One region of the Xenorhabdus sp. PB62.4 genome, then DNA from elsewhere that is predicted to be linked to it. Evidence: predicted binding sites of a transcription regulator. Region 1 holds the regulator's gene; each other region holds the start of a gene.

The links. Region 1 encodes PurR, which represses purine synthesis genes. Its sites were predicted from a motif close to CANGCAAACGTTTGCNTG; they were not measured.
Region 2: a site for PurR is predicted at 3,401-3,418, ahead of cvpA (colicin V production protein). Genes of this name have one in related genera too.
Region 3: a site for PurR is predicted at 3,209-3,226, ahead of Xenpb_RS09815 (NCS2 family permease). Genes of this name have one in related genera too.

Annotation. Positions count from the first base shown of each region.
Region 1 covers NZ_NKHR01000028.1:23,892-35,013, reverse strand. Annotated here, with positions in the region: gene rnt (ribonuclease T) at 1-389, shown strand, start outside; gene Xenpb_RS16830 (Grx4 family monothiol glutaredoxin) at 493-873, opposite strand; gene sodB (superoxide dismutase [Fe]) at 1,233-1,811, shown strand; gene purR (HTH-type transcriptional repressor PurR) at 2,369-3,394, shown strand; gene punR (DNA-binding transcriptional activator PunR) at 3,398-4,306, opposite strand; gene punC (purine nucleoside transporter PunC) at 4,469-5,650, shown strand; gene cfa (cyclopropane fatty acyl phospholipid synthase) at 5,963-7,114, shown strand; gene Xenpb_RS16800 (riboflavin synthase subunit alpha) at 7,228-7,869, opposite strand; gene Xenpb_RS16795 (MATE family efflux transporter) at 8,134-9,507, shown strand; tRNA gene Xenpb_RS16790 (tRNA-Val) at 9,666-9,742, shown strand; tRNA gene Xenpb_RS16785 (tRNA-Val) at 9,776-9,852, shown strand; gene pykF (pyruvate kinase PykF) at 10,348-11,122, shown strand, end outside.
Region 2 covers NZ_NKHR01000004.1:133,925-145,046, forward strand. Annotated here, with positions in the region: gene Xenpb_RS05325 (TIGR01777 family oxidoreductase) at 1-665, shown strand, start outside; gene Xenpb_RS05330 (UbiX family flavin prenyltransferase) at 669-1,262, opposite strand; gene purF (amidophosphoribosyltransferase) at 1,308-2,825, opposite strand; gene cvpA (colicin V production protein) at 2,858-3,346, opposite strand; gene dedD (cell division protein DedD) at 3,496-4,209, opposite strand; gene folC (bifunctional tetrahydrofolate synthase/dihydrofolate synthase) at 4,199-5,497, opposite strand; gene accD (acetyl-CoA carboxylase, carboxyltransferase subunit beta) at 5,490-6,440, opposite strand; gene Xenpb_RS05360 (DedA family protein) at 6,612-7,301, opposite strand; gene truA (tRNA pseudouridine(38-40) synthase TruA) at 7,373-8,206, opposite strand; gene Xenpb_RS05370 (aspartate-semialdehyde dehydrogenase) at 8,206-9,216, opposite strand; gene pdxB (4-phosphoerythronate dehydrogenase PdxB) at 9,293-10,432, opposite strand; gene Xenpb_RS05380 (DMT family transporter) at 10,701-11,122, shown strand, end outside.
Region 3 covers NZ_NKHR01000009.1:23,380-33,081, reverse strand. Annotated here, with positions in the region: gene Xenpb_RS09830 (hypothetical protein) at 1-518, shown strand, start outside; gene Xenpb_RS09825 (MFS transporter) at 881-2,362, opposite strand; gene Xenpb_RS09820 (TetR/AcrR family transcriptional regulator) at 2,463-3,038, shown strand; gene Xenpb_RS09815 (NCS2 family permease) at 3,309-4,646, shown strand; gene Xenpb_RS09810 (hypothetical protein) at 4,915-5,193, opposite strand; gene Xenpb_RS09805 (glycosyltransferase family 39 protein) at 6,077-7,546, opposite strand; gene yihI (Der GTPase-activating protein YihI) at 7,695-8,216, shown strand; gene hemN (oxygen-independent coproporphyrinogen III oxidase) at 8,435-9,702, shown strand, end outside.

The DNA of each region.
Region 1 (11,122 bases):
GCGAATACACTGCATTGCATGCTATTTTCAAAATGATCCGCAAGGGTATGAAAAACACTAATTGCAACCGTGCAATCATGGTCGCCCATAACGCCAATTTTGATCATAATTTTGTTATGGCAGCCGCAGAGCGTTCCGGGTTAAAGCGCAATCCATTTCACCCATTCGCGACATTTGATACTGCGGCTCTCAGTGGGTTGGTTCTTGGTCAGACGATCCTTGCTAAAGCTTGCATCACTGCGGAAATACCATTTGACAGTAATCAAGCACACAGCGCGCTTTATGATACCGATCGAACTGCCCTGCTTTTCTGTGAACTCGTCAACCGTTGGAAACGACTTGGTGGCTGGCCATTACCTTCCGCAGATACTGCTGACAACGAACCCTAATACATTAATTATAATATATTAATTCTGATACATTAAGCCCCACCCCTATTATGGGAATGGGGCTACAGGAATAATTTATCATTCCGATGAATTATTCACTTATTTATTCTTGTTCACGGTATTTGTCAGCAGTTTCTTTGATTAAAGCCTGTAATTCACCGCGCTGGTACATCTCAACAAGAATGTCACAACCGCCAACCAGTTCACCATCAACCCACAACTGAGGAAACGTTGGCCAATGCGCATATTTAGGCAATTCAGCACGAATATCTGGGTTTTGCAGAATATCCACATAAGCAAAACGCTCACCGCAGGCAGATAATGCCTGAACTGCCTGTGCAGAGAAACCACAGCTTGGCAATTTAGGAGAACCTTTCATGTACAGCAGGATTGGGTTCTCACTAATTTGGCGTTTAATTTTTTCAATAGTTTCTTCAGTTGTTGTATTAGTAACTGTGTTAGTGTTCGTATTCATAGTCGTCATTTTTGCTTCCTTAAACTGCAAGTGCTATTCATCAGCATCAGAAAAGTTTGATTCAGAATACCACTTTCTACTCTGATTTTTCTACCGCGAACTTTCCGTGGCAAATTTTTGCCATGATTTACAACAAGTATTCATCAGGTATTTTATCCTAATTAGCCGTATTAAGTTCATGTTATAGTTCAGTTCTACGCCAGTTCGCAGCTAAGTAGCATCTTTTCTCCTGTTATTTAGCAAAAAAGTTGTTAAGATAATTATCAAAACAGCAACATGATAATAAGCTTAAATTTGCTCTGCCCATGATTCAGTATCTAAGTCATGGTTTACAGAGCCAAAAAACCGATATTAAAAAGGAGCATGCAATGTCTTTTGAATTACCAGCATTACCTTATGCCAAAGATGCCCTGGAACCACACATTTCTGCAGAAACTCTGGAATATCATTACGGCAAACATCACAACGCTTATGTTGTAAACTTGAATAATCTGATTAAAGAGACCGAGTTTGCCGGAAAATCACTGGAAGAAATCATCAAAACATCTGAAGGCGGCATCTTCAATAACGCAGCGCAAGTCTGGAACCATACTTTCTACTGGCATAGTCTGTCACCAAATGGTGGTGGCGAACCAACCGGAAAAGTAGCAGATGCTATCAATAGTGCTTTCGGCTCTTTTGCTGAGTTCAAACAGCAGTTCACTGACGCCGCCCTGAAAAACTTTGGTTCTGGCTGGACATGGCTGGTCAAGAAAACTGACGGCAGCCTCGCTATCGTTAATACTTCTAACGCAGCAACTCCACTGACAGGCGAAGATAAGCCAGTACTGACAGTTGACGTTTGGGAACACGCATATTACATCGATTACCGCAATGCGCGTCCTCAATACCTGGAGCACTTCTGGGCTTTAGTCAACTGGAAATTTGTTGAAGAAAATCTGGCTTAATAAGATTAATTCTCGTCCCTGTTTGAAATAACAAGGGCAAGTGCACCTGTTCACCACATTATGAACAGGTGCACCTACCCTTGGAACAAGTAATGTTATACCTCAATTCTTTTTCTCGAACTCGATCAGATAAGGCAAAGGCTTCCCAGAAAAACAATCATGATTAATGCACTGCTGGCAGCCAATAATCCCAACTTCAGATCTGTATCCATAGACTATCCTCAATGTGAAAATTAAGATATCTCAATACCATAAGCTTTAGATGGTTATTTATTGCATTATTTAAAAAACTATACTGTAATCCTTGAACCATACTCTTTATAACATCGATTATTACTTTCACTTTTGAGCTAGATCAGACAAAATTCAAGGTTCATCGCTAAATTATTGCCAACCATCACTCTATATATAAATATATTGGCAAACGCTTAACAAATATCTATATCCAATAGCTTTCAGGTTGCAAAGTGACACAAGTTAGAGCAATCAACCATGTGGCAGCCTGAAAAATGAAGGGTATATAAATTTAGACCATAAGGTCAGGAGTCCTTTTTATCATGGCAACGATTAAAGATGTGGCTAAACGCGCTGGTGTTTCGACCACAACCGTATCCCATGTTATCAATAAAACCCGCTTCGTCGCCGAAGATACAAAGGCTACAGTTTGGGCTGCGATTAAGGAGCTGAATTATTCTCCCAGCGCCGTTGCTCGCAGCTTGAAAGTTAACCACACCAAATCCATTGGATTGCTGGCAACATCAAGTGAAGCCCCTTATTTTGCTGAAATCATAGAATCTGTTGAAAATAGCTGCTATGGCAAAGGCTACACACTGATTTTGTGTAATTCTCATAACAATCTTGATAAGCAGAAAGCTTATCTCGCAATGTTAGCGCAAAAACGCGTAGATGGTTTGCTGGTAATGTGTTCAGAATATCCTGAACAACTTTTAGGTATGTTGGAAGACTATCGTAATATTCCCATGGTAGTTATGGATTGGGGAGAATCCAGAGGGGATTTTACTGATGCAATTATTGACAACGCTTTTCATGGTGGTTACTTGGCAGGTCGTTACCTTATTGAACGCGGCCATCGTGATATTGCATCTATTCCGGGGCCATTGGCAAGAAATACCGGAGGCGGACGTCATCAAGGTTTTCTCAAGGCACTGAGAGAAGCCAATATTACTATTCGGGACGAGTGGATTGTACAAGGTGATTTTGAACCTGAATCTGGTTATCAGGCCATGTGTAAAATCCTGAATCAAAAGCATCGCCCAACTGCTGTTTTTTGCGGTGGTGATGTTATGGCAATGGGTGCAATTTGCGCAGCCGATGAATTGGGATTACGCGTTCCGCAAGACATTTCTATCATCGGTTATGACAATATTCGTAATGCCCGCTATTTTACACCAGCATTAACAACCATCCACCAGCCCAAAGAACGTCTGGGGCAAATGGCCTTCTCAATGCTATTGGATAGGATCGTTAATAAGCGTGAAGATGCACAAACTATTGAAGTCCATCCGCGTCTCGTTGAGCGTCGCTCCGTGGCGGATGGACCTTTTATCGATTATCGCCGTTAATAGTTAATTTTCCTGCAACCACTCAGCATTAAGTGTTTCACTATCTCCAAGATAATTAAGTAACCAACTTAATGCTGGTGAATGGCATTCTTCTGACCATGTTAAGCAACATGGGCTATCAGGCAGTGGTTGTTCAAGTTCCAGTGCAACCAGCTTTCCTTTACGGATCAACGGCAGTGCACGATGCTTGGGCACCATCCCGACACACAACCCATCCATCAGGCAACTCAATCCGGCATCCCAATCAGGCACAACTAATCGCCGTTGGTTATCCAAGGCCCATGTATCGCGTTTAGGTAAGTTGCGCGAAGTATCTTCAAGACACAAACTGGAATAAAGCCGAATTTGATCATCGTTCAGTTTTCCCGATATTGCAGCCAGTTCATGTGCAGGGCTGGCGACACACAACCAGGGCATGAATCCCATATCCCTAAAGCTATATCGCTCACCGACAGGAGAGGCACGTGTCGCCCCAATGGCAACATCTACTCTCTCATCGACAAGAGCATCCCATACCCCATTAAAAACTTCAGGATAGATAAACAATTCAATATCTGGAAAATGGCGGTAAAAATCCAAAATCAACTGAAGTGTCCGCTCCGGCTTTACAACTTGATCAACCGCAATACTGAATTGTCCCCGCCATCCATTAGCCACTTGCTGGCACTGGTGTCGGGTGTGATTCATTTTTTTGATAACAGATCTAGCCTCCTTGACAAAAATAACTCCAGCCTCAGTTAAATCCACATCACGGTGACGACGTTCAAATAAAGGTACTGCCAGCCATTCTTCAAGTTGTTTTACCGTATAGCTGACAGCGGAAGGTACACGATGAAGTTCTGATGCGGCAGCGCTAAAACTTCCTGTTCTGGCAACAGCATCAATAACCTCCAGAGAGTATTCAGACCACATATATATTCCTTTCAAATTTTTTCACAACATGGTGCAAATATTACCGTTTCACAAGTAAAAATCATGCCATATAAAATAAGCCGGGTATCTCCTTATCAACTACCACGTCAAGTTATTAATACTATTTATTAACATTACTTATTAACACCATTTATTAATATTATGGCAACAAATAAAAACTCAATTTCATTCATGTTTTATCTCGCCGGCCTGAGTATGCTCGGCTATTTGGCTATCGATATGTATCTGCCTGCTTTTGATGCAATGAAAGCAGAATTAGGTACATCAGAAAACGCCATTAGTGCGAGTCTTAGCATTTTTCTTGCCGGCTTTGCCTTTGCACAACTTTTATGGGGACAATTATCTGATCGCTTAGGCAGAAAACCTGTTCTTATTATCGGACTATCTCTGTTTTCCATTAGCTGTTTAGGTATGCTTTGGATAACGGATGCCACTCAATTACTGGTACTGAGATTTATTCAAGCAGTTGGCGTCTGTTCTGCTGCGGTTTCCTGGCAGGCTCTGGTCGTCGATAGATATGATACAGAGCACGCCAAACGCGTTTTTGCCATGATCATGCCTCTGGTTGCTCTTTCTCCCGCCCTCGCTCCTTTATTAGGCGCATGGTTATTGATCCATGATGGTTGGAGGATCATTTTCTTTGTTTTAATGATAGTAACTCTCTTACTGTTAATGCCAACACTTTGCCTGACCAATAAGCTCAATAACATTGAAGTAACCACGGATAAGAAGACAGTTTCTTTCCTTACGTTACTAAAATCCCCTGTTTTTAGTGGAAACGTATTGATTTATGCTTCTTGCAGTGCTGGTTTTTTTGCCTGGCTGACTGGATCGCCCATAATTTTGAATAATATGGGTTATGATCCTACCAATATTGGCCTAAGTTATATTCCCCAAACCCTGGCATTTATGATTGGCGGTTATGGTTGCCGTATCTTGCTGGAAAAAGTGAAAAGCGAAACCGTATTCCCGTTCCTATTGGTGGGTTATGCTGTAAGCATGATCATTATTTATTTAATTTCCATATTAAGTGAACCTTCATTTATGGCTATTCTTGCTCCTTTTTGCTTTATGGCCGCAATGAATGGAGCCTCCTACCCTATTGCCGTGGCAAAAGCGCTTTCGGTCTACCCTAAGAACAGCGGTAAAGCTGCTGCATTACAAAATGCTCTTCAATTGGGTCTTTGTTTTGTTGCAAGCTCATTTGTTTCTATCTTTATGAAATATCCTCTCTTATCTACAACAACAGTTATGGCTCTTACTGTTGTTCCAATGGCAATAGGTTATTGGCTACAAAAGAAAAATGTGGAAGAAAACCACTAAACATAAATTAAACAATTTCTCAAAAAAATAATAATTAAGAACATTATTATCTAAAGGTTACAGCATTATGTGACCTTTAGATGATTGTTTAAATATCATTTCACTCATATACTCATACCTATTCTTCATTCTAAAAACTCGGAATTTGAGGTTTTGCAGGGCATTGACGCTCTTCTTAAATTTCAAGGCAGATAGGCAATTTTTTAGTTTAATATCTATATTATTTCTAACAATCCATTATGGCTTTAATATAATAAAAGTCAGCTACAAAACGATACCTCAAAATTCCATCACACAAATGTTGGAGAGTATATGAGTTCATCTTTCGTTGAAGATAAAAAAACAATAACGGATTCTTGGCATAGAATCGCCCATGAATTGCTTCAAGAAGCTGATATTGATATCAATGGCAAACGCCCCTTCGATATACGCATTAAAAATCCTGATTTTTATAAGCGAGTATTGAAAGAAGGCTCTTTAGGACTGGGTGAAAGTTATATGGATGGCTGGTGGGAATGTGATCGCCTTGATATTTTCTTTCATAAAATATTACAGGCCGGTTTGGATCGTCGTATCCCCAAAAATACTAAAGATATTTTGCAGATAATTATCTCTCGTATATTTAATTTACAATCTCCAAAACGAGCCTGGATTGTCGGTAAGGAACACTATAATTTAGGTAATGATTTGTTTACCCGAATTCTTGATCCTTATATGCAATACTCCTGTGGTTACTGGAAAGATGCCAATACCCTGGAAGAAGCCCAATCCAATAAACTCCGTCTTATTTGTGAGAAACTACAACTAGCTCCAGGCATGACTTTATTAGATATCGGTTGTGGATGGGGTGGTTTGGCTGCCTATGCCGCAGAAAATTATGGGGTATCTGTTACTGGAGTCACAATTTCAGCTGAGCAACAAAAATATGCTCAGGAACGCTGCAAGGATCTAGATGTAAAAATTATCCTTGAAGATTATCGAAACCTTAACCTTCAGTTTGATCGCATTGTTTCCGTTGGCATGTTTGAGCACGTTGGCCCCAAAAATTATGACAATTATTTCCAGATAGTGAAACAGAACCTGAGACCCGATGGTCTGTTTCTTCTCCATTCTATTGGTTCTAATATCAATAAATCCGGCACCGATGCCTGGATCACCAAATATATCTTCCCCAACGGTTGCTTACCATCAATTTCAAAAATAGCCAAAGCGACTAATGGAAAATTTGTCATGGAAGATTGGCACAATTTTGGCGCAGATTATGACCTGACGCTTATGGAATGGTATAAGCGCTTTACTGCAAGCTGGCACGAAATAGAACATAACTACAGTCCGCGTTTCAAACGGATGTTCAGCTATTACTTGAATGCCTGTGCAGGTGCATTTCGTGCGAGGGATATTCAACTCTGGCAAATCGTATTTAGTCCGCAAGGTATTGAAAAAGGATTGAGAGTACCCAGATAAAAATTTACTTCATCGCTCGGGTTCGAGAAGCTACAGAAATGTAATTTCTGTAGCTTTCATGTTCAATTCAGGGCGTTGCCACAAAAACATTTACCATAACTTGATAATATTTATTATTCTTCAGGTTGTGACAACAATCTTTCCTGTTCTTTCTGTGCCATCACTCGTTCAACGGTATCCACAATCGCTTGAGTTTGTGGATCAATCTCAATGTTGACCTTTTGACCAAGGCGTTTTTTACCTAGTGTCGTGCGCTCCAAAGTTTCTGGGATCAAGTGGACACAGAAACGGTTATTCACAACGTCCCCTATTGTCAGACTAATTCCATCGATGCCGATAAAACCTTTATGCAGGATATATTTCATCAATTGTTTATCGTGGATCCGAAACCAAATTTCATGATTATTTTCTGAAGTGAAGATCTTGGCAATTTCTGCTGTCGTAATAACATGACCAGACATCAAATGCCCGCCAATTTCATCGCCAAATTTAGCCGCCCTCTCCAGATTGACTAAACCACCGACGTTAAGTTCACCAAGGTTGGTCAAACGCAGGGTTTCTTTCATTAAATCAAAGCTAATTAAATCGCCATCGATCTTGGTTACAGTTAAACAACAGCCGTTATGGGAAACAGAAGCTCCCGTTTCAATTCCGGGTAATAATTCAGCCGGAAATTTAACAACATGGGTCCGAAAGTGCATTTTTTCATCAATGGCAACTATCGGCGCTTTTCCCTGAACGATACCTGTAAACATGGGAACCTCTTTAATCATTTTACATTGCAAAAGTTAGTTTAACCCACTCACCACTTTTAAACACTAGTTTGGTTGAGTGTAGTTTTAGTTGAATATAGTTTACTTTACTTTATTGAGTACAAACATCGTGCAATGATTGGCTTAATAAAATGAGTCCTATACAATAGGAAAGCTTATAAGCGATACATTTTCCACTAACATCGTTTGCTCGCAGAAATATTCTTTGTTTTTCTACTTAATTTTTAATCAAAAAAGGTGTAGTACGTGCAGAAGTATTTAAATGAAGCGCGTAGTTTGCTCGCTTTGGGAATTCCCGTAATCATCGCCCAATTTTCACAAACTGCAATGGGTTTTGTCGATACAGTCATGGCAGGTAAAGCCGGGGCTGTTGAGATGTCAGCAGTTGCCGTTGGTACATCAATTTGGCTGCCAACTATCCTGTTTGGTCAAGGTCTATTGCTTGCCCTAACACCAATCGTGGCACACATGAATGGCTCTGGTCACAGAAAAAATGTTGCTTCTCAGATCCAACAAGGATTCTGGCTTGCAGCTTTCCTTTCTATCTTAATTATCGCGGTATTGTATAACAGCCGTTTTATTATAGAAGCACAACATAACGTTGATCCTGTATTGGCGCAAAAAGCCACAGATTTTATCCATGCCATTATGTGGGGTGCGCCAGGTTATTTATTTTATCAAGTATTACGCGGCCAATGTGAGGGGTTGTCGAAAACCAAACCTGCAATGGTTATAGGTATTGCCGGCTTACTGGTTAATATTCCCGTCAATTATATTTTCATTTACGGTAAATTTGGTGCACCAGCATTGGGCGGTGTTGGTTGTGGTGTTGCAACAGCAACGGTTTACTGGGTTATGTTCCTTCTGTTGCTTGCATATGTAAGGCATTCTCCTGCTCAAAAAGATATTCAAACATTTAGTCATTTTTCAGGCCCTAAATGGCATACCCAAAAACGAATTGCACTGCTCGGCTTGCCTATTGCACTGGCCATGTTCTTTGAGGTAACACTTTTTGCAGTTGTTTCATTGCTGGTTTCTCCGCTTGGCGTCGTCGCGGTTGCCGGACACCAGATATCGCTTAATTTCAGCTCTATGATGTTTATGTTCCCGCTGTCATTGGGGATCGCTGCAACTATTCGGGTTGGTCATAACCTTGGTCAAAAATCAACTGAAGGTGCGAAAATATCCGCTTACACCAGTCTTGTTGTTGGCTTAATCCTTGCTGTTATGACGGCAACGTTCACGGTATTGTTCCGCGAACGCATTGCATTTATGTATAACGACAATCCTGAAGTTGTCATTCTTGCCTCCCATTTGATGTTGTTTGCGGCGATTTATCAACTTTCTGATGCCGTTCAGGTCATTGGCTCAGGCGTATTGCGTGGATATAAAGATACACGTTCAATCTTCTTTATCACTTTCATTGCTTACTGGCTGTTAGGGTTACCTAGCGGATATGTTCTGGCGTTGACTGATTATGTTACTGAACCGATGGGGCCACAAGGTTTCTGGATCGGTTTCATTATCGGCTTGACGGCAGCGGCGTTTATGATGGGTTACCGAATTCTGTGGACACAAAAACAACCTGATCACTCTGTTTTGATACGATCCTCTCGTTAATTCAGTACATTAAGTTATTAATCCAAGGGAAAAGCTGTAAATTCATTCTAAAAGATGTAAATACGAGCAGTTGAACAAGAATTTGCATTTTTTCCCTTGCCAGAAAGCGCAGTGCCCGTTAATATTCGTCCCCGTTGTCAGCCACGGTAATTTAGATTGCGTCCGTAGCTCAGTTGGTTAGAGCACCACCTTGACATGGTGGGGGTCGGTGGTTCGAGTCCACTCGGACGCACCAAATATCAGGTTGACATAGAAAACAGTTTTATGTGCGTCCGTAGCTCAGTTGGTTAGAGCACCACCTTGACATGGTGGGGGTCGGTGGTTCGAGTCCACTCGGACGCACCAAATCTTATCTCACTGCTCCCGAAAGTAATTCCAATTTTTTCTATTCGCTTATTGTCGTTCTTCATTCCATAAAATGGACCAATTGTTCCCCAACCTGTTCTAAACGCCAAAAATTCAACTACACCCTGTTTGCGCAACAACTCACTGATTTTTTTAACATGAACCAGAATATTTCTGCTTTTCTGTATATAAATCTTTTCAAGAACTGTTTTTTTGATTCATTTCACAGAAATTAGTCTCTATAATACGCTCCTGTCATGAGTTGAATGGTTTCAGCTAATTAATTTACCGAATTCAGAAAAAATTACAGATGATTAATCGAACCAAGTCCGCATGTCTGCACATGCTTGACTTCATGCTAAAAAACCATTTGACGCTTTCTGCTATCCGTTTTCCATTATGTTGCGCAACTTACAACTCCAGATGATGTTGGCATAAATGTCAATGGTTGGCGATTCACTCTTTTAATCCATTAAAACCAGTAGATAGATTGTCATGAAAAAAACCAAAATTGTTTGTACTATCGGGCCAAAAACAGAATCCGAAGAAAAATTAACCGAACTGCTCAATGCCGGCATGAATGTAATGCGTTTGAATTTTTCTCACGGTGATTACGAAGAGCATGGTCAACGCATTAAAAATATTCGCGCGGTCACAGCGAAAACTGGCAAAAAAGCAGCAATCCTACTGGATACCAAAGGCCCTGAAATACGTACTATGAAGCTGGAAGGAGGCAAAGATGTCTCTCTTACCGCAGGCCAGATTTTTACCTTTACGACAGATAAATCCATCATCGGCAATCAAGATCGCGTTGCAGTGACTTATGCGGGGCTGCCAGCAGATTTGGTATCAGGTAATACCATATTGGTTGATGACGGTTTGATCGCCATGACAGTCAAAAATGTCACTGAAACTGAAGTTATCTGTGAAGTATTGAACAATGGTGACTTGGGCGAAAATAAAGGCGTTAACCTGCCGAATGTTTCCATCAACCTGCCTGCATTGGCAGAGAAAGACAAACAAGATCTGGTATTCGGCTGTGAGCAAGGCGTAGATTTCATCGCTGCATCTTTCATCCGTAAGCGCTCCGATGTTCTGGAAATTCGTGAGCACCTGAAAGCCCACGCTGGCGAACATATCCAAATTATTTCTAAAATTGAAAACCAGGAAGGCTTGAATAACTTCGATGAAATTCTTGAAGCCTCAGATGGTATCATGGTTGCTCGCGGTGATTTAGGCGTTGAAATCCCAGTTGAAGAAGTTATCTTCG
Region 2 (11,122 bases), on a different contig from region 1:
TTTGTCAAAGTCGATGGCAACTTACTGAACGGTTGAGTAAATTGATCAACGCCAGTGAGTCTCCTCCATCGGTGTTCATTTCCGGCTCAGCGATTGGCTATTATGGCAATCAGGGGCAATCCGTTGTGACTGAAAATGATCCGCCTCACGATGAATTTTCCCATCAACTTTGTGAACGTTGGGAACAGCTTGCCTTACAGGCTCAAAGTGAAAAAACCCGTGTTTGCCTGCTACGCACTGGTATTGTATTAGCCAAAAAAGGGGGAGCACTGCAAAAAATGCTGCCAATGTTCCGACTGGGCTTAGGGGGAGCAATCGGTAATGGCAAGCAATATATACCGTGGATACATATTGATGATATGGTTAATGGTATTTACTATCTGCTGGTATCGCCTGAATTAAGCGGCCCCTTTAATATGACATCACCCTACCCTATTCATAATGAACAATTTAGTGCCATATTGGCGAAAGTTTTACACCGTCCATCTTTCGTTCGCATTCCTGCATTTGTATTAAAAGCGATGATGGGGGAAGCAGCAGAATTAGTTTTAGGTGGGCAACAAGCTATTCCGAAAAATTTGGAAGAAGCCGGATTTGGCTTTCGCTATTTCCGGCTGGAGGAAGCCTTGCAAGATATATTAAAGACAGATGACAGTGTAACTTGAAATCTATTGGGTATAGCTCCCCGCAGGTTTAGCTCCCTGCCAACGGTTAAATAGATCTTCTGGTAAGTCAATATCAAACTGATCAAGTACACGGTTAACAGTCTGGTCAATGATATCCTGAATATGCTCAGGACGGTGATAAAACGCAGGAACAGGTGGCATTATCACCGCCCCGATTTCAGCCGCCTGAGTCATTAGCCTCAAATGCCCTAAGTGCAAAGGCGTTTCCCTCACTCCCAGCACCAATTTGCGGTCTTCTTTCAAAACAACATCTGCCGCACGGGTAATTAGGCCCTCGGTATAGCTATGCACAATACCAGATAAGGTTTTTATGGAGCATGGCAGAATCACCATGCCCAATGTTTTAAATGATCCTGAGGAAATGGAGGCAGCAATATCGCGATTATCATGTACCACGTCTGCCAAAGCCTGCACATCGCGCAAGGTATAATCCGTTTCCAATGCTAATGTCTGCCGGGCTGATTGGCTGATGACCAAGTGCGTTTCAATGCCTTCTACTGGCTGCAAAACTTGCAGTAACCTGACACCATAAACCGCACCGCTTGCCCCGGTCAGCCCGACAATCAATTTTTTCATTTTTTCCTCTGAGGTTCTGGCTATAACCTGATGATAATAACAATATTATCCTTCATTATATATTTCCAGATTCTCTATTTCGCTCTGCCCAAGCACTTTCATGGCATCATCTTTACGCAGATTTTCCAGATAATCGAGGTAAGTCTGATCAATGTCTTTTGTCACATAGATACCATCAAATACAGAGCATTCGAATTTTTCAATATCTGGGTTTTCTTCCCGTACCGCCTGAATAAGATCTTGGAGATCCTGATATATCAGGGCATCAGCACCAATGAGCTGGCGAATTTCATCCACTTCTCGCCCGTGGGCAATCAGCTCATTGGCATTCGGCATGTCAATACCATAAACGTTCGGGAAACGAACTTCTGGCGCCGCCGAAGCAAAATAAACTTTCTTGGCTCCCGCTTCACGTGCCAATTCAACAATCTGCTCTGAAGTTGTCCCGCGCACGATGGAATCGTCCACCAGCAAGACATTTTTACCACGGAATTCAGCGCGGTTAGCATTGAGTTTCCGACGAACTGATTTACGACGTTCATTCTGACCGGGCATAATAAAAGTACGCCCGACATAACGATTTTTAACAAATCCCTGACGATAGGGTTTATTTAAAATGTGAGCAATTTCCAGCGCAACGTCACAAGACGTTTCCGGAACCGGAATCACCACGTCAATATGCAAGTCTTCCCATTCACGGGAAATTTTTTCGCCTAACTTCTTGCCCATCCGTAACCGTGCGTTATATACCGAAATCTTATCAATAAAGGAATCAGGGCGGGCAAGATAAACAAACTCAAACAAGCAGGGTGTCAGTGACGGATTTTCAGCACACTGGCGAGTGAATAATTGCCCGTTTTCGGTGATATAAATCGCTTCGCCGGAAGCCACATCACGCAGGAATTCAAAGCCCAAGGTATCCAGTGCCACGCTTTCTGATGCCACCATATATTCATTGCGGCCATCTTCCAGTGTACGTTTCCCCAACACCAGAGGACGAATACCATGCGGATCACGGAAAGCCACTAATCCATGCCCGATAATCATGGCAACACAAGCATAAGCACCGCGAACTTTCCTGTGCATTTCCGCAACGGCGGCAAAAATGTTGTCAGGCTCTAATGGGAAATTCGGGAATTGCGTTAATTCATTGGCAAAGATATTTAGCAGGATTTCAGAATCTGAGGTAGTGTTGACATGACGGCGGGCATTTTCAAACAACATCTTTTTCAATTTATGTGCGTTTGTCAGGTTGCCGTTATGCGCCAACGTGATACCAAAAGGAGAGTTCACATAAAAAGGTTGTGCTTCAGAAGCACTGGAACTTCCTGCTGTTGGGTAACGGACATGTCCGATCCCAATCGTTCCCTGCAAACGTAACATGTGTCGTGTTTCAAACACATCCTTGACCAAACCATTGGCCTTACGTAAACGGAATTCATTGTTACTATCAATAGTCGCAATGCCTGCTGCATCTTGTCCACGGTGCTGAAGCACCGTCAAGGCATCATAAATCGACTGGTTAACCGGTGTAAAACCGACGATACCGACAATACCGCACATGTAGTCTTTCCTCATCAGCCAAGCGGAGAGGATTATCTCTCCGGCAGGAAACTCGACGCATTTTGCAGGTAGTCAAAAAACCACCTGATGATTTGACTGAACTGTGGGATCAATTGTGACTGTTGCCAGTCCTGACTTTTAGGCAGTGGCGTGAAAGAATCTGCAACAAACAGAATGGCAGATACAATCAATACCCCGCGCAATGCCCCAAAACAGATCCCCAGAACCCGATCAGTACCTGACAGGCCAGTTCGCTGAACCAATGAACCAATAACATAGTTCACTACTGCGCCAACAATCAGTGTTGCAATAAATAAGATAGCAATCGCTACGCCATTACGCACCAGCTCATCTTCAAGACGGGTAAAATACGCCGCCAGATAAGTATAGAAGTGGCTCGCAACAAAGAAAGCACAGCCCCAAGTTATCAGGGAGAGTGCCTCACGAACAAACCCTCGGATCAGGCTAACCAGTGCCGAGAAACCAATAATGGCAATAATCGTATAATCAATCCAGACCATATTTTAATCCAAAAATAGGCTCCCGACGTTCAGGTCGGGCGCATTCTAACAGAAAACGAAAACGTTTGCGTAGTAGATTTATCACTCTACTGAAAATAATTTTTTATACCTTCACGGGACATTTTGATTCCCGTGAAGTGACTGTCCGTTTATGGCTTATAGTTTTTAATTTGCCCTTCTAACCCTGTTATTTCTCTCAGTTCGGACAAAATGGATTCCAATTTTTGTCGGGAAGCGTTAGGGCCGACATAAATCCGTGTCAATTGCCCCTGCACCGGAGAAGGAGGAATGGTGTATACCTGATGCCCCGAAAGACGCAGTTTAGCCACTATTTCGCCTACTTTATCGGCATTTTTCAATGCGCCAAGCTGAACAACATATGCGGCTGCTTGCGGAGCCTGTTCTGCTGGCTTCGATTTAGCTTCTGGCTTGTTTTCAGAACGAGTGTCAGGCTGAGTTTGTGGTTTAGTTTGTGGTTTAGTTTCCACTTTCGGTTGAGGAGGAGGTTCAGGTTTAACCACTGCCTTCGGCTCTTTTGTGGTAGCAGCAGGCGGCGCTGTTATCTGAGCTGGTTCAGAAGGCGATAGCTCAGGCAGTATTTCGGTTTCTGAATCTGATTGCTGCTGTGCTTGTGTCTGCATCGCTTCCGCCGCACCTTCCGGTGGTGTGGATGGCATGTTTTGCGTCAATGGCGGGATTGAGTCAATATCTTCTTCATCACCCGGTTTTGGCACTAATGGAATAGAAGCAAACTGGTCTTCGTTATATTTCTTATCGCCGTCAAAGATAATGGGCAGCACAACCACGCCCAATGCTACAAGAACAAGCGTTCCAACTAAGCGATTTTGAAATTTACTTGCCACGTTCCTTCCCCTCCTCAAGTGCCTCCATGACATGCGCCACGGTGTGGAAAGAACCACAAACTACAATGATATCCTGCTCTGACGCATCTTCCATTGCCTGCTGCCATGCCGGTTCAACTTCTGCAAATGCCCGGGCACAGGCAAGCTGCCCTGCCAATATTTCAGCCTCTGCACCCCGTAGTTCATGCAGTGATGCGCAATACCATTCATCAATTTGCCGGGAAAGGCAAGCCAGTGTGCCCGCAATATCTTTGTCTTTCAGCATGCCAATCACACCACGAATTTTGCTGTCTGGTGCGCGGGGCAGTTCTGCCAATTTCTGAACCAGATAACCCGCAGCATGAGGGTTATGTGCCACATCCAGAATAACCAGCGGATTTTCCCTGACGATTTGGAAACGTCCCGGTAATTGAGCTTTTCTCAATCCCGCATGGATTGACCGCTCATCAATTGCCCGGCTGATTTTATCGTCCTGCTGCAATAAACAGTGGATCACCCCCATCGCGGTCGCAGCATTTGCCAGTGGCAAATTGGGTAAGGGCAATTCACTGAACTGCTGCCCATCGGTTAGCCAAGCCCAGCTATTTGTATCCTGAGTGAAATTCCAGTCCACGCCTCGACAAAAGAGCTTAGCCCCTAATTCATCTGCAACTTCGGCAATCGCATGTGGTATATCGGGTTCGCCCACCACAGCAAAATGCCCGCGACGGAAAATTCCGGCTTTTTCACGACCAATGTGCTCGCGATCAGAACCCAACCAATCCGTATGATCCAATGCAATACTGGTGATTGCCGCAACATCTGCATCCACAATGTTGGTGGCATCCAGACGTCCACCCAGCCCAACTTCCAGAATCACAACATCAAGATCGGCTTCTTTAAAAAGCTGTAACGCTGCCAACGTACCATATTCAAAATAAGTTAATGAGATATCGCCACGCCGGGTTTCAATATCCGCAAATACACGGCAGAAGTCCTGTTCTGTCGCTTCCTTACCCTGAATACGTACCCTTTCGGTATAGCGTACTAAATGCGGGGAACTGTATACGCCAACCCTGAGGCCCGCGGCCAGAAAAATAGATTCAAGGGCATGGCAAGTAGTTCCCTTGCCATTCGTACCTGACACCGTGATCACTTTTGGCGCGGGCTTCAACAGGCCTAATTGACCGCCGAGTTTTCCCACGCGCTCAAGCCCCATATCAATGGCTTTAGTATGCAGGTTTTCCAAATAGGAAAGCCACGTCATCAATGGCGACGTGGCTTGAGGAGTTTGCAAAGTATCAGACATCTTCTTTATTAGTGTTGATGTTTATATCAGCTTCAACATCAGCAGATTGTTCCACAACAATTTCTTCTGCTGGCTTCGCTTTTGTGCCCGGGTGCGGTTGGTGAGTCAACATTGCAATCAGGCTGGCAATTTTCTCGCGCATCTCTGGGCGACGCACGATCATGTCAATTGCGCCTTTCTCCAGTAAGAATTCACTGCGCTGAAAACCTTCCGGCAGTTTTTCACGCACTGTCTGCTCTATGACACGAGGGCCGGCAAAACCAATCAAAGCTTTAGGTTCAGCGATATTGATATCACCCAACATCCCCATACTTGCGGTTACACCACCCATTGTCGGGTTAGTCAGCACACAGATATATGGCAGACCCCTGTCTTGCATTTTTGCCAGTGCAGCACTGGTTTTTGCCATCTGCATCAGTGACATCAGGGCTTCCTGCATACGTGCCCCGCCACTGGAAGCAAAACAGATGAACGGGCAATTATCTTCCAAAGCCTGCTCAACGGCACGAACAAAACGCGCACCGACGACAGAGCCCATTGAACCGCCCATGAAGTTAAATTCAAATGCACCTGCTACAACAGGCATCTCGTGCAACGCGCCTTTCATGACGATCAGTGCGTCTTTTTCCTGAGTCTGCTTTTGGGCTGCAACTAAACGATCTTTGTACTTTTTGGTATCGCGGAACTTCAGAATATCTTTAGGTTCCAACTCACTACCTAATTCCGTGCCGGTGCCTTCATCCAAAAATGAGGTCAGTCTCTGACGGGCTGAAATACGCATATGGTGGTCACATTTCGGACACACTTCGAGATTACGCTCTAATTCAGCACGATACAGTACCTGACTACAACTATCGCATTTTGTCCAAACTCCTTCAGGTATGTTTGCCTTGCGAGTTTGCATTATTTTGCTTTTATTTAGAATCTTTTCAATCCAGCTCATTAATGAACCTTTCCGTCTGAATTTAGCTTATACCTTCATCTTTCAAGCCACGGCTTTATTAGCAGTGACTTGAGATCTATCGGGTAGATGCCAGCTTTTGTTTTACGTGCCATTAAACCACAATGCTATTGCAGTGTGGATAAAAAACTGCTCAAACCTGTTAACGGTTATCTATTTACTCTCAGCCGCTTTTTTTGATGCAGCGCGGCGATGACGCCAAATTTCTATGACGCCCGGCAGAATAGAAATAAAGATAATTGCAACAATCAATAGTTTCAGGTTCTGCTGTACAATTGGCATATCGCCGAATAAATAACCTGCATACGTGAATAATAGCACCCAGATAAATGCACCGATGACATTATAAGCCGCAAAATGGCGATAAGACATTTTCCCCATTCCAGCAACAAACGGTGCAAACGTTCTAATAATTGGCACAAACCGAGCCAAAATTATTGCTTTTCCCCCGTGTTTTTCATAAAACTCATGAGTTTTATCTAAATAACTGCGACGGAAAATTTTTGAATTCGGATTGGTAAATAATTTTTCACCAAAAATTCGACCAATCGTATAGTTTATAGCATCACCAATAATCGCGGCCGTAATCATCAAGGCCACCATAATATGTACATTAAGATTATTCGAATCTAATGCCGAGATCGCACCCGCAACAAATAGCAGAGAATCTCCCGGTAAAAATGGCGTAACCACCAGCCCTGTTTCGCAAAATATAATCAGGAATAAGATGCCATACACCCAATCCCCATAGCTGGCGACCAACTCAGCTAAATGAGCATCAATGTGTAAAATAAAATCGACAATAAATTTCGCAAAATCAACAAAATGAGTTAAAAACTCCATAATATTCCTCGTCATGCACGAACATCCCTGTCGCTATTCGAAAATGTCAGATTAAATCGTTAGCCAGAAACTCAATCATTTCCCAGAAACAGTGGCCCCATAATTGGTTCAGGTAAACCAAAGTGTTCAGGGTAATCCACAGCAACCAGATATAGCCCTTCTGCCTTGGCTGTTGCCGCCGCTTTGGTTCTGTCTTTCAGTGCTAATAGTTCAGCCATCCAGCCGATGTCCTGATTACCACAGCCAATTTCCAGTAAGCTACCAACGATATTGCGCACCATGTGATGAACAAAAGCATTCGCCTTGATATCCACAACAATATAATGTCCATACCGGCTGACGTTAATATGTATCATATTGCGCCACGGTGAATTGGACTGGCACTGCACCGCCCTGAAAGACGTAAAGTCATTCTCTCCCAATAGGCTCTGTGCCGCTTCATGCATTTTTTTCTCATCCAATGGATAGTGAAAATGCGTGACGCCCTGTGCCAAAACTGCCGGACGATAGCGATGATTAAAAATCACATAGCGGTAACGGCGAGCGGTTGCACTGAAACGGGCATGAAATTCATCATCTACCATTTTGACCCAACGAACGGCAATATCCGGCGGTAAATGGGTATTTACCCCCATTGTCCATGCTGCCTCTTTACGTTGCGCCGAAGTTTCAAAGTGCACTACCTGCCCGGTTGCGTGTACTCCCGCATCCGTTCTGCCAGCACAAAAAACTGAAATAGGCTCATTCGCGACTTTCGACAGGGCTTTTTCCAAACACGCCTGTACGCTTTTCACTTCTTGCTGGCGCTGCCAACCATAATATCGGCTGCCGTCATATTCAATCCCCAGTGCAATTTTCACTTTCTTTGCTTCTGGCACAGACTGAGCCAGCTCTGTATCAGACATCAGTAAAATTGCTCCTGCATCAGTTTCTCTGCAATTTCAACCGCCATCAATGCGCCGCCAAAACGGATATTATCGGCAACCGACCAAAATTGCAGCATTTCTGGCATACCATAGTCATTGCGCAGGCAACCTATGCTCAAACCATCATGACCAGAAGCATCAGTCACCTGAGTCGGGTAATCACCCTCTTCTGAGACCTGAATTTCCTCAAGACGTTCAAATTCGCCACGTGCTTCTTCTGTTCCAACCGGGCGCAATGTTTCCAAATTTACCATCTGCGCAATACCATAGAACACGGAAGACTGTACACAACTTACAGAAACCGGCAGACCTTCATCCTGCAATATTCTGCGAATTTGGTCGACAATACGGCGCTCTTCACGCACAGTGCCTTCAACATCAGGTAATAAAGGCAGCAAGTTAAAAGCCAATTGTTTGCCGAAACGGCCTTCATCCGGTGGAATGCCATTTAATAAACGAGCACTCTGACCAGCCAGTTCATCAATGGCTGCTTTACCGTGCACAGAAACCGGCAATATATTGGTGAAATGTAAACGGGCGATGCCAGCCGCGTCGATCAATGGTTTGATGGCTGTCAATACCTGACTTGTTGAGCTATCAGCCACAGCGATGATGTTACGGTTACGGTACTCCGCCAATACATGTGGATTAACGCCAGGAACAACCAAAGGTATATCCGGCTCTGCCGCAAACAGGCCGCTGCTGTCAATCACCAGACAGCCAGATTCTGTTGCTTTTTCAATATGCTGCGCTGTTGCTTCCATTGTCGCGGCAAAAAACGCAAGCTGTACTTGTGACCAATCAAATTCTGCCGCATCACGAACGGTGATGTTTTTACCATTAAAACGCTGGATCTTTCCGACACTTTGTTCACTGGCAAGAAGATGCAGTTCACCAACCGGAAATTGGCGTTCCTGTAATAACGCCAATATCGCCTCACCTACTGCGCCCGTTGCACCCAAGAGCGCAATATTCCAACCTTCAGACATGTTGGTTTTCTCCACTTCTTTCATTTTGCTGACAGGCAGGAACCCCTGCCTGTATTAAATCACTTGAGCATTAAACTCAGTTTTGTGTTAACCCCAGTTTTGCGTTAAACCCAATCCGGGATAGTAATCGAACGCTTTTTTCTGAATCACAATACACTGTCAAGGAAGACCATTCCCGACGTTCTGGATAATGCTTGCGCAACTGGTCAAAAGCCCCCTCTTGACCTGCAACCTGACGTAAAGGTGCATCATCACGGCGCACATCATACACTAAATGTATCAAGCACTTCAGGATGCTTTGTGTTACTTCACCTTGTAGGGTGATCTGGCTGAAATCAGGTGTGGGTAACAGCTCAGACAATTCCGTTTTGTGTGGCTGTCCCAGAAATTCACAATAGGCTTCAAAAACCTGCGTTGTGCCCCGTGCTTTACCCTCCAGGGTATAGCCCGCAATATGGGGAGTACCAATATCAACCAATTCCAGTAAAGGCAGTGAAAGGTTAGGCTCTGGCTCCCAAACATCAAGCACTACACGTAATTTTTTTCCACTTTGCAGCACAGAAAGTAAGGCCTGATTATCAACCACCTCACCCCGGCTGGCGTTAATCAAAATTCGGTTATCTGGTAATGCAGAAAGTAATTTTTCATCTGCCAAATGATAGGTTTGATATGGGCCAGACTGATTAAGGGGCGTATGAAAAGTCAGAATGTCCGCTTCTTTCACTAATTTTTCTAAAGGCCAAAATTCACCTTCATCACCCCGATCAGCGCGTGGAGGATCGCACAGTAATGTTTTCACGCCCAAAGCCGCCAGCCGATCAGCCAGACGCCCGCCGACATTACCAACGCCGATAATTCCAACCGTTTTATCTTTGAGTTGAAACTGATCTTGTTCAGCCAATAACATCAGTGCAGAAAATACATACTCAACAACCGCAATTGCATTACAGCCGGGGGCAGCGGAAAAACTAATTCCTGCCTGCGCCAGCCATTGCTGATCAACATGATCCATACCCGCAGTGGCAGTACCCACAAATTTTATTGAGCTGCCTTGCAACAAGGATTCATTAACTTTAGTGACAGAACGCACCATAAAGGCATCCGCATGTTCCAAAACTCCTTCAGGTACTGGGCGTCCCGGAATTGCCTGTACTTCCCCCAATTGCTGAAAGAGCTGTTCAGCATAAGGCATATTTTCATCAACCAAAATTTTCACTTTTCTCATCCAACGGCTTTAAATGGGCGGGATCTGCTATTCTGCCATTTTATCTGCATAAAACCTATATGCCCTTCATCTTTCAAGTCAGCCTTTCTTAAAACGCTCTGGCGTCGTACCAGAAAATTGCTGAAACATGGCAATAACTAAGAGAGATAGAGATATTTTGTCTTAATTGCCACATCGGTTGACTGATTATCAATATATACAATAAATTGGTCACTGCTAAACTAATCAGACTATAAACTTACATAACACATTTAGCTCAATGAAGAATTTATTGTTTCCCCTCGTGGCTGTATTGATCTGGTCAATCAATGCCGTTGTCAGTAAAGCTGCCGCTACCGTAATTGAGCCTGCTGCAATTGCTTTTTATCGCTGGTTCATTGCCTTCCTGACGTTAACTCCTTTCGTCTTATTGCCAATCCTGAAACAACGGAAACTCGTTGCCCAGTATTGGTGGAAACTATTGGTTTTAGGCTCTCTGGGCATGGTGCTTAACCAAAGTCTGGCATACTATGCTGCCCATACGGTCAGTGCGACAATGATTGGTATTTTTACTTCATTGATTCCATTATTGACCGTTATTATCAGTATATTTGCCTTGCGAGTTGCCCCTACTGTCGGCATTACCCTTGGCACAGTTTTATCTTTGTTCGGCTTGGTGTGGCTTGTCAGCAAAGGAAATCC
Region 3 (9,702 bases), on a different contig from region 1:
AAATCAGTTATGAGCTTAACCAACGTGTGGAGAAAAAAGATCTTACTTTACTGGCAGAAAAAAGAGTGAATAAATATCAGCATCTGTTGGATTTCGGTATTCCAAAAAAAGCGTTATTGATGACATTATTAATGACTATTTTATTGACGAAAGCTTATGTTATGGCAACATTTATGTTGTTTTCTAACTTTGATAACAGAGATGATCTGCCTATCTTATTTTTAGTAGTCGGAGCCGCAATTGTCTTTGCTTCTTTACCCATCTTGCTGACACATCGCGGAGTGACATTGGGTTTTAAGATATTAGCTTTGGCTCGTTATCTTTTTATCGCTATTTTTGCGTTATTGGTGGGTCTGAAATTTATTGTGGGTATGCTGGATTACAGTAATATTTCTTTAGGCATTATTGCTTTTGATTTCTTACTGATATTCTTTATGTTAAATACAGAGTATTACTGTCAGCATCTCAGAGAATTACACTGCTTTTTGGCTTGGCATAAAATGATTAGAAATAAATAAGAGGTACAGAGCATGGTGGCTCGTACCTGTAGTAAGAAGGACAACCCTGTACATAAATTTGTGGTGCGACACAAGGCTGTTCCTGTGATTGTTTCAGCCAATAAGTCGTAATCAGTACGAAGAAAACTGCTGTCTCACCAGTAGTTCCCTACCCGGCTATGCGTTGAGAGTAATTTTAATGTGCAAAGCGCCGGGAACAACGTAGCCACGGGAAACCCGTAAGAGCGACCTGTGAGGGTCAATCTCAAACGGCCACCCATAACAGACTGATCCAATCGTCCAGCTCAGAGATATAAGCTTCACTTGCAGTTATTGTGAGCCGCCTTACACGTACCTCTTATGGTTGCTAATTGACCAACTTATTAATGGCGTTTATTTCTTCTGGGCATCGCAATTACCGCAGCAGTCAATAACATTAATGTTCCCGCAGCAATCAGCACTGACAGAAATGAGTGATTGAAAGCCTGTTTTGCTGCATGGAGCAGCGATGAAGCTGCGTCTCCTTGTAACCCTTCTGCGGCGATAATGGCTTCATCAATGCTGTTTCGTGCGAGATCCGAGAGTCCCATATCAGCCGGAAAGGTGAACGATGCAGAATAAACTGCCACCATCAGGCTGCCGAGAACAGCGATTCCGAGTAAGCTTCCTAATTCGTAGGCGACTTCTTCAATAGAGGCGGCGGTGCCCGCGTTGTCTTCTGGCGCATTGAGCATGATGGAGGTAGAAGCGGCTGTCATTGCGGCGCCGATACCAAATCCAATCACGCTAAATGCAACAATTTGCACGAACATACCAGACTGTAAACTGATGATATAGCCAAAGGAACCAAGCCCGGCGAGGGCGAGAGAAAGCCACATGATTCGCCCGGAACCCCATTTTGGTATAGCAAGCCCTGCCAGGGGGCCAGCAATAAAAGAAGCGATAGGAATAGGTAAAATAAATAGCCCTGCTTGCAGGGGAGAAAATCCCATAGCGAGTTGAAAACGCTGGCTGACCGCAAGCTCCGTACCAACCAATGCCGCCGTGGAAACAAAGGCTGCGATGACTCCCGCAGTAAAAGCACGATTGCTGAAAAGCTTGAAGTCGATCATGGGAGTGGATGAATTTAGCTGCCGGCGAATAAAAATAGTAGTAAAAATAAGCCCGATAGCGCCGACGGCTAACGCAGTTGCCAGTGACGGGGCTGGTTTACTGATTTCCTTGATGGCATAGGTAATGCTAACTAAGCCGATCATGATTTGCACGGAAGCAAGTAAGTCGAAAGTATGCTCTGGATTGCGCCGGCTTTTTGCAATGACAACCAGAGCGAAACCAAGTGCGATGAGAACGATCGGAACATTGATAAGAAAGACGGATCCCCACCAATAATATTCGAGCAGCAACCCGCCGATGACAGGGCCAAGTGCCGCGCCACCGGAAGCGACGGCAGACCAAATGCCGATGGCAAGTGCCCGTTCGTTGGGATCTTCAAATGCCTGGCGGACTATCGCGAGTGTCGCCGGCATCATCATGGCAGCGCCAAAGGCAAGCACGACACGGGCTGCAATCAGCGTATCCGGATTAGGGGAAAATGCGGCCATCAGCGATGCGAGGCCGAAAATCGCTAACCCGCTGGTAAAGAGTTTTTTAGCTCCAAAACGATCACTCAATGCTCCCATCGCGGGAAGCAGGCCAGCAATCGTTAAGGTATAGGCATTCATGATCCACAACTTCTCAGAGGCAGAAGCACGTAAGTCATGTGTCAGCCGTGGTAAGGCCGTATAGAGAACGGTCATATCAATAACAACGAGGAAAAGCGCACTGGAAATGATGGCTAGCACGAGCCAGCGAATATTTGATCTCATAAACTCACCAACGTGATTCGAGGACAATAACCTGCCAAACCTTGACGAAATTGTTGTCGGTCATTATAAATACATACGTATTTAATTAAAAGGGGGAGGAATGGGACGACGCAAGAAAATTGATCGAGAAGCTTTGTTGGATGCAGCAGAGCAAATTGTTACAACACACGGCGCTGCGGCTCTTACCATTGATGCACTGGCAAAGGCCGTCGGTATTACTAAAGGTGGGGTGCAATACAGTTTTAGTACAAAGGATAATCTTATTGATGCGATGTTTGAGCGTTGGGGAGCGAGTTATGATGAACAATTCCATGAAATGGCAGGCGATCATCCTCAACCGTTAACCGCAGTGCATGCACACATTGAGGCGACTATGCGATCTGATGAAGCCTCGACGGCAAAAGCCGCTGGATTACTGGCAGCGTTACAACAAACGCCTGAGCATCTCAAATCAACCCAAATTTGGTATCGCGAACGCCTTGCGGGTTTGGATACGACGACTGAAGAAGGCCGTCAGGCACGTTTAGCCTTTTTAGCGACAGAGGGCGCTTTTGTCCTACGTTTCTTCGGCTTAATGGATATCGGAGAAGATGAATGGAAAGATATCTTCAATGATATTCTTGCTTCTCTGCCATCCAAAGTTTCTTCTGAAAACTCAGTATCTGACAAAGATTAATAATCTGTTTCATCAAACTTTAAATACATAAGGGCCTACTTGGGTAGGCTCTAACGCATTGTATTGTTTTCTTTTGGGATAAGTTAAAGAAAAATCATAACGAATAAAATATCGCCATCTAATTAATCTCCTCAAGAATCATAATGTTACTTAACTTGTTGATTAGTCATGCCGCAAACGTTTTCTTTTTTCCTCGTTTCAGGGTAACGATTTATATATGTTTCCTGTAGGATAAGTCGAAAACTTCGTTTTTTTGGGAAACAACATTACATGAGCACAATAACTTCTGGCTCTGCGAATCGTCAGGGCTTGCTTCAGCGAGTGTTTAAATTAGAGGAACATGGCACGACAGTTCGTACTGAAATGATCGCCGGGCTGACGACTTTCTTGACCATGGTTTATATCGTCTTTGTGAACCCACAAATTTTGGCCGTGGCCGGGATGGATATTAAGGCGGTATTCGTCACTACCTGCTTAATTGCCGCAGTTGGCAGCATTATGATGGGGTTGATGGCGAACTTACCCGTTGCTGTTGCTCCCGCGATGGGGCTGAACGCATTTTTTGCCTTTGTCGTGGTTGGCGCGATGGGGATTTCATGGCAGGTTGCAATGGGCGCGATTTTCTGGGGTGCAGTGGGATTGTTGATTTTAACTATCTTCCGTGTGCGTTACTGGATGATCGCCAATATTCCATTAAGCCTGCGAGTGGGAATTACCAGTGGGATTGGCCTTTTTATTGCAATGATGGGGCTGAAAAATGCGGGCATTATCGTGCCAAATCCCGACACGATCGTTTCCATTGGCAATTTTGCTTCCCATAACGTCCTGTTGGGGACATTGGGCTTTTTCATCATCGCCATTTTAGCGGCACGTAATTTTCATGCCGCGGTGCTGGTTTCTATTGTCGTGACAACCGGCATCGGCTTTATGATGGGGCATGTCGAATATCATGGAATTTTTGACCTGCCACCCAGTGTGATGAGCGTGGTGGGTAACGTCGATGTGAAAGGGGCTTTAGATATCGCTTTAGCGGGCGTTATCTTCTCGTTTATGTTGGTTAACCTGTTTGACTCTTCCGGCACACTGATTGGTGTGACGGATAAAGCAGGCATTGCGGACAGCAGCGGCAAATTCCCGCGCATGAAACAAGCCTTATATGTGGACAGTATCAGTTCGGTAGCGGGTTCTTACATTGGAACTTCCTCGGTGACAGCCTATATTGAAAGCTCCTCTGGGGTTTCTGTTGGTGGTCGTACCGGCCTGACAGCGATTGTTGTCGGTATCTTATTCCTGCTGGTGATGTTTATCTCTCCATTAGCGAGTATGGTGCCTGCCTATGCCACAGCGGGAGCGTTGGTTTATGTCGGTGTTTTGATGACTTCCAGCCTGACACGGGTTAAATGGAATGACCTGACTGAATCCGTACCTGCATTTATTACCGCCGTGATGATGCCATTTAGTTTCTCTATTACTGAAGGCATCGCATTGGGTTTTATCGCCTACTGCGCCATGAAGTTAGGGACAGGTAAATGGCGTGAGATTAGCCCGTGCGTCATTGTTGTGACGCTACTGTTTGTCTTGAAAATGGTGTTTGTGGATGCACACTAAACACGATTGAGATGAAATCCCGTCATTAATACGGGATTTCTATTTAAAATACAATTATCCATCCTTACCACGGTGTCCATCATGCCCACCGTTACCACCTTCTCCTCCATTACCGTCTTTGCTATCATTTGAAACGAGGAGATAGTCATTATTATGGGAAATATGTTTCACTAGTGACGCTGTTGAAGCTGACGCTTCTGAAGTAGCTAATGATATTAGAATAAAAAAATAATAATTTTAGATTGTTCATAGTGCTTCAGCCCTCACTTCAAGAGTCACCATCTCCACCATCTCCGCCTTTACCACCATTACCGCCATCACTACCACCATTACCACCATCTCCGCCTTTACCGCCTCCTTTTGCACCGTTACCGCCATTACCGCCATTACCACCTGCTGCGCCATTACCACCGTTACCACCTGATTGCCCTGGAAGTTTTCCATTCCCACCGTTGCCTCCATTGGGGCAATCGCTATTAGGGATTCCGTTTTTGCCATTTTGACCAGGTCTTCCATTTAATCGATCACAATCAGTTACTTTTGTCATTTTTGTTTTTATAACGGGATCACTTTCAGACTTAGCATGTATTGATAAAAAAGGAAAACTTAGTATAGATGCAGCTATAACTATTTTATTTAGTTTCATTTTTGTTTCTCTCTATAAGATGTATCGTGATTTTTGGTATTTTTCCCATATCCGTTTCCACTGCCTTTCCATTTCCTGTTCCATTGCCACTTCCGTTGCTGCCAAGGCCGCCATTGGTATCACTTCCACTTTTATCATCCCTAATAAGTACATAAGGTAATGTTGTATTATTTTGTTGTAGCTCTAATGTTCATTTTGATAATTTTTTTAATGAGTTTTCTTTCTATGGAAGTTATTTTTAATAAATGGGGTTTAATGGTTTTAGATAATTTTCTGTGTGAAAAATTTCTTCACTTAATGATATTACACTGGCTTCTTTAAAATGTGTTAAATGAACTTTAAATGAATGTGCAACGATATTTAATGACAAGCTTTATTTATATTATTTGTTTTTTGAAAGTTTGCTTTATAAGTTTAATTTCTGTTTTTATCTTCTTAAATAAGAGTTTTTCGTTGAATTCTATTTACCTAGTTAGCAAAGTATGCTTGATGATATTTATATAGGATAAAAAATATGAATATGAAAAAACCAACTTTTATTTTGTTAGGTTCATTTGTATTAACCTTTTGTGTTAAACAACAAGCATCATTACCTGCTGAAAACACTGTCTAACATCGCCTGTAACACTTTATTTAATGTATACACTGTTACTCTTGATGTTTATTATTGGCATCTTCTCAAGGGAGGGGGGCTTGTTATGCTTTTTGGTCAGGCCAGACGAATACGTTTTATCGACAGGCTCGAGCCTGACATGAATATTGTCAGGCTGTTTTTGTTGGATGGTTATTGAATATTTTTCGGTGCGACAAAACCAATACAGACCGTTTGTGTTTCAGCGCTAGGTTGGGCCTGAAAAGAGAACTCTTCTTTATGGCTAATCGTCAAGGCAGGCCATTCCTGAAGAGTATGTTGGAAATCTTCTTCTTCACAGCTCTTGCCTCGTTCTCCTACCAATAATGCCCCCTGTTCTACGATATCGTTCTCTTTGATATGGCGGTTATAGATATTTGGCGGAGCACCCTTATTTAATTCCCAGGGCTGTATCGTTTTTGGGTGGTAGTGACTATAGAACGTTAGCCATTCATGCAGATATTCTCCGCCAACATAGCGCAAAGGTGTTGGGTACAGCTCATTCCAACGTTGATCAAGTTGGCTGGTAAACGTTTTTATCCCCACAAATTTTTGCCCGGCATTACGGACATTCGCCATCATTACACTGGCATAGCCAATCAAAACTAACACACCGAACACGGCCAATCCCCGTAACGTACCTTGCAGAGATTTGCGGGGATATACCGTTATTGATCCCACCAACAAGGCGGGGGCAACAACCATAAAAGGCTGTACCCACTCAGTCATGCGCCCGCCCTGATTGAAGGAGAACCAGCCATAAATAATCAGCAAAGGCAGCAGGATAACGATATTAACCAGCGCATTAGACTGCTGTTTGGGCCAGCCAATCCGGCCACCCAACAGGTAAATAATCACACTGACAATGATCAATGGATAGAACACAGAGAACATTGCGCGAGTGGTATGTAAATTGAATCCTTTCTGAATTTGGGAATCTACCCATTTAAATGCGGCAAAGTCGTTATGCAGCAGCCACCAGGCGTTCGGTAACACCAGCGCGAACCACAGCACAAGGGCGAGATAAAACAGCGGTTCCCGATAGTTGCGGCGCACTTTGGGTATGAACAGGGAGAGCAAAAAGACAGAACCGACGATGGCAAGTGAAGAATATTTCCCCATCGTTGCCAGCCCGGTGGTGAGCGCAAATGCCAGCCACCATTTGGGATGCTCGTCAATCGCGCGCAGGAAAAACAGCAGAGACCACGGCCAGAGCATGACCAAAAGGTAATTATCATTATAAGGAATGATATCGAAATTGATGATACCTGACAGGTTCAGCGTTAACATGGCAAGCCATGCCAGTACAATTTTTCCTGTTAGTCGAAAAGCGAGCTGCCAGACACCAAGCATACCAATGGCAATGGCAACAAAGTGGGTGAAATACCAATAAAAGCTGAGAGAGATATTGCTGATATGGATAGTCGGGAGCATTATGGCACCGACTAGCCACGGGTTTTTTGGAGAACCCCATTCCCCATTTATACCCCAGTTTAATGCTTCTACAGCGTCATAAGGAACGGTGGGATCGAGAGTATAAGTTACGATTACCCATAAAACAGCATAACCAGTGACCCAAAGATACAATGGCATGCGGTAAGAAGAAGTATCAAAAAAACGCATGGTGATTAATGACCATAATATTTGAGTTAAAACCTCCTAGAATATTAGCTGAACTTTAAACGATAAGTGAATGACATTGGATGTTATAGGTAGTTTCTGTTAGATTCCGCCGAAAATATCTTGATAAAAGCGAGTTGAGTCACAAGCTATGAGCCCGTTAAAGAAAAAATCACCAGCGAAACCTTCCGCTGGCAAGCAGAAAAAGAAAAGCCGTGCAGAGCTGAATGCTGAAGGGCGTGAACGTAAACGCGAGAAAAAGCGTCGCGGTAACCCTACTGGCAGCCGGAGTAACGGTAACGACAGAGATAAAAAACGTTCAGGCGGTAAGCAGGAAAAAGATCCGCGTATCGGCAGTAAAGTTCCCGTCCCTCTGGTCGTCGGTGAAAAAGCAACCACGGTGAAACCCGTAGTTAAACCGGTTGTGGAGAAACAGAAGCCACGCCTGTCACCGCAGGAAGAGCTGGAAATGTTGGAAAATGATGAGCGTTTGGATGACTTGTTGGCACGTCTTGAGCAGGGTGAAAAACTGTCTCAGGAAGACAATGCCTATGTTGACAACATACTCGACCGCATTGATACGTTAATGGAAGAACTGGGTATCAATCTGGAGAAAGACGACAGCGAAGAGGAACGGCAGGAAGATATCATGCAGTTGTTGAAGGGTAAATAATCCCTCCATCAATTGATTGTGATCATAAAAGGCGGGTTTATTCTGATAACCACAGTATTAATAACCACATTGTTAGTATGTTATTTATTGTGGTTATTGGGTAAACTATGGCAGCTATCGCGACGTAAACGTCGGTTGCGCAATATCATCATGGCCCGACATTTCAACTCCATGAAAAAGTTGTGCTTTGATGGGCGAAAACAGCGGAAGGAATAAGCATGTCAGAGCAAGCCATTGTTTGGGATCTGCCTTTGATCCAGAAATACAACTATTCAGGGCCTCGTTATACTTCATATCCAACAGCCCTGGAGTTTAACCAGCAGTACGATGATTCTGCTTTTTTTCAGGCTGCTGCCCGTTATCCTAATCGACCGCTTTCTCTCTATATTCATATCCCATTCTGCCATAAGCTGTGTTATTTCTGCGGCTGCAATAAGCTGGTCACTCGCCAAAAGCAAAAAGCAGATGACTATCTGAATGTACTGGAAAAAGAGATTACGTCACGGGCTGAATTATTTACCCAGCGGAAAGTCAGCCAGATGCACTGGGGCGGAGGTACGCCGACTTATCTGGATAAGGCGCAGATCAGCCGATTGATGTCGATATTGCGTAGCCATTTCCATTTTCTGCCCGATGCTGAGCTTTCCATTGAAATTGATCCGCGAGAAATTGAGCTTGATGTGATTGACCATCTGCACCATGAAGGTTTTAACCGCCTTAGCATGGGGGTGCAGGATTTTAATAAAGACGTACAGCGTTTGGTGAATCGCGAGCAGGATGAAGAATTTATTTTTGAACTGATCAGTCGAGCCCGTGAAATCGGTTTTACATCCACCAGCATTGATTTGATTTACGGCTTGCCGAAGCAAACTCCAGAGAGCTTTGCTTTCACATTGCAGCGCGTGTTGGCGTTGTCGCCTGATCGCCTGAGTGTATTCAACTACGCACATTTGCCAAATTTATTTGCGGCGCAGCGTAAGATCAAGGAACAGGACTTACCGACTGCGACTCAAAAGCTGGATATCTTGCAGGAAACGATTTCAACCCTGACAAATAACGGGTATCAATTTATTGGCATGGATCACTTTGCCCGCCCTGATGATGAATTGGCGATTGCCCAGCGAGAAGGTGTTTTGCACCGTAATTTTCAGGGCTACACTACGCAGGGAGAATGCGATTTACTTGGCATGGGCATCTCGGCTATCAGTATGTTGGGAGACAGCTATGCCCAGAACCAGAAAGATCTGAAAACCTACTATGCAGCGGTAGAAGCACAAGGGCACGCGTTATGGCGTGGTTTGATGCTGACGCCGGATGATTGCATTCGTCGTGATGTGATCAAAGCGCTGATTTGTAATTTCCGGCTGAACTTTGCGGAGATCGAGCAAAGTTATGGGCTGAATTTCGCTGATTACTTTGCCGAAGATCTGCAATTGTTAACCCCACTGGCGGAAGATGGTCTCGTTAAAGTGACGGAATCGCAGAT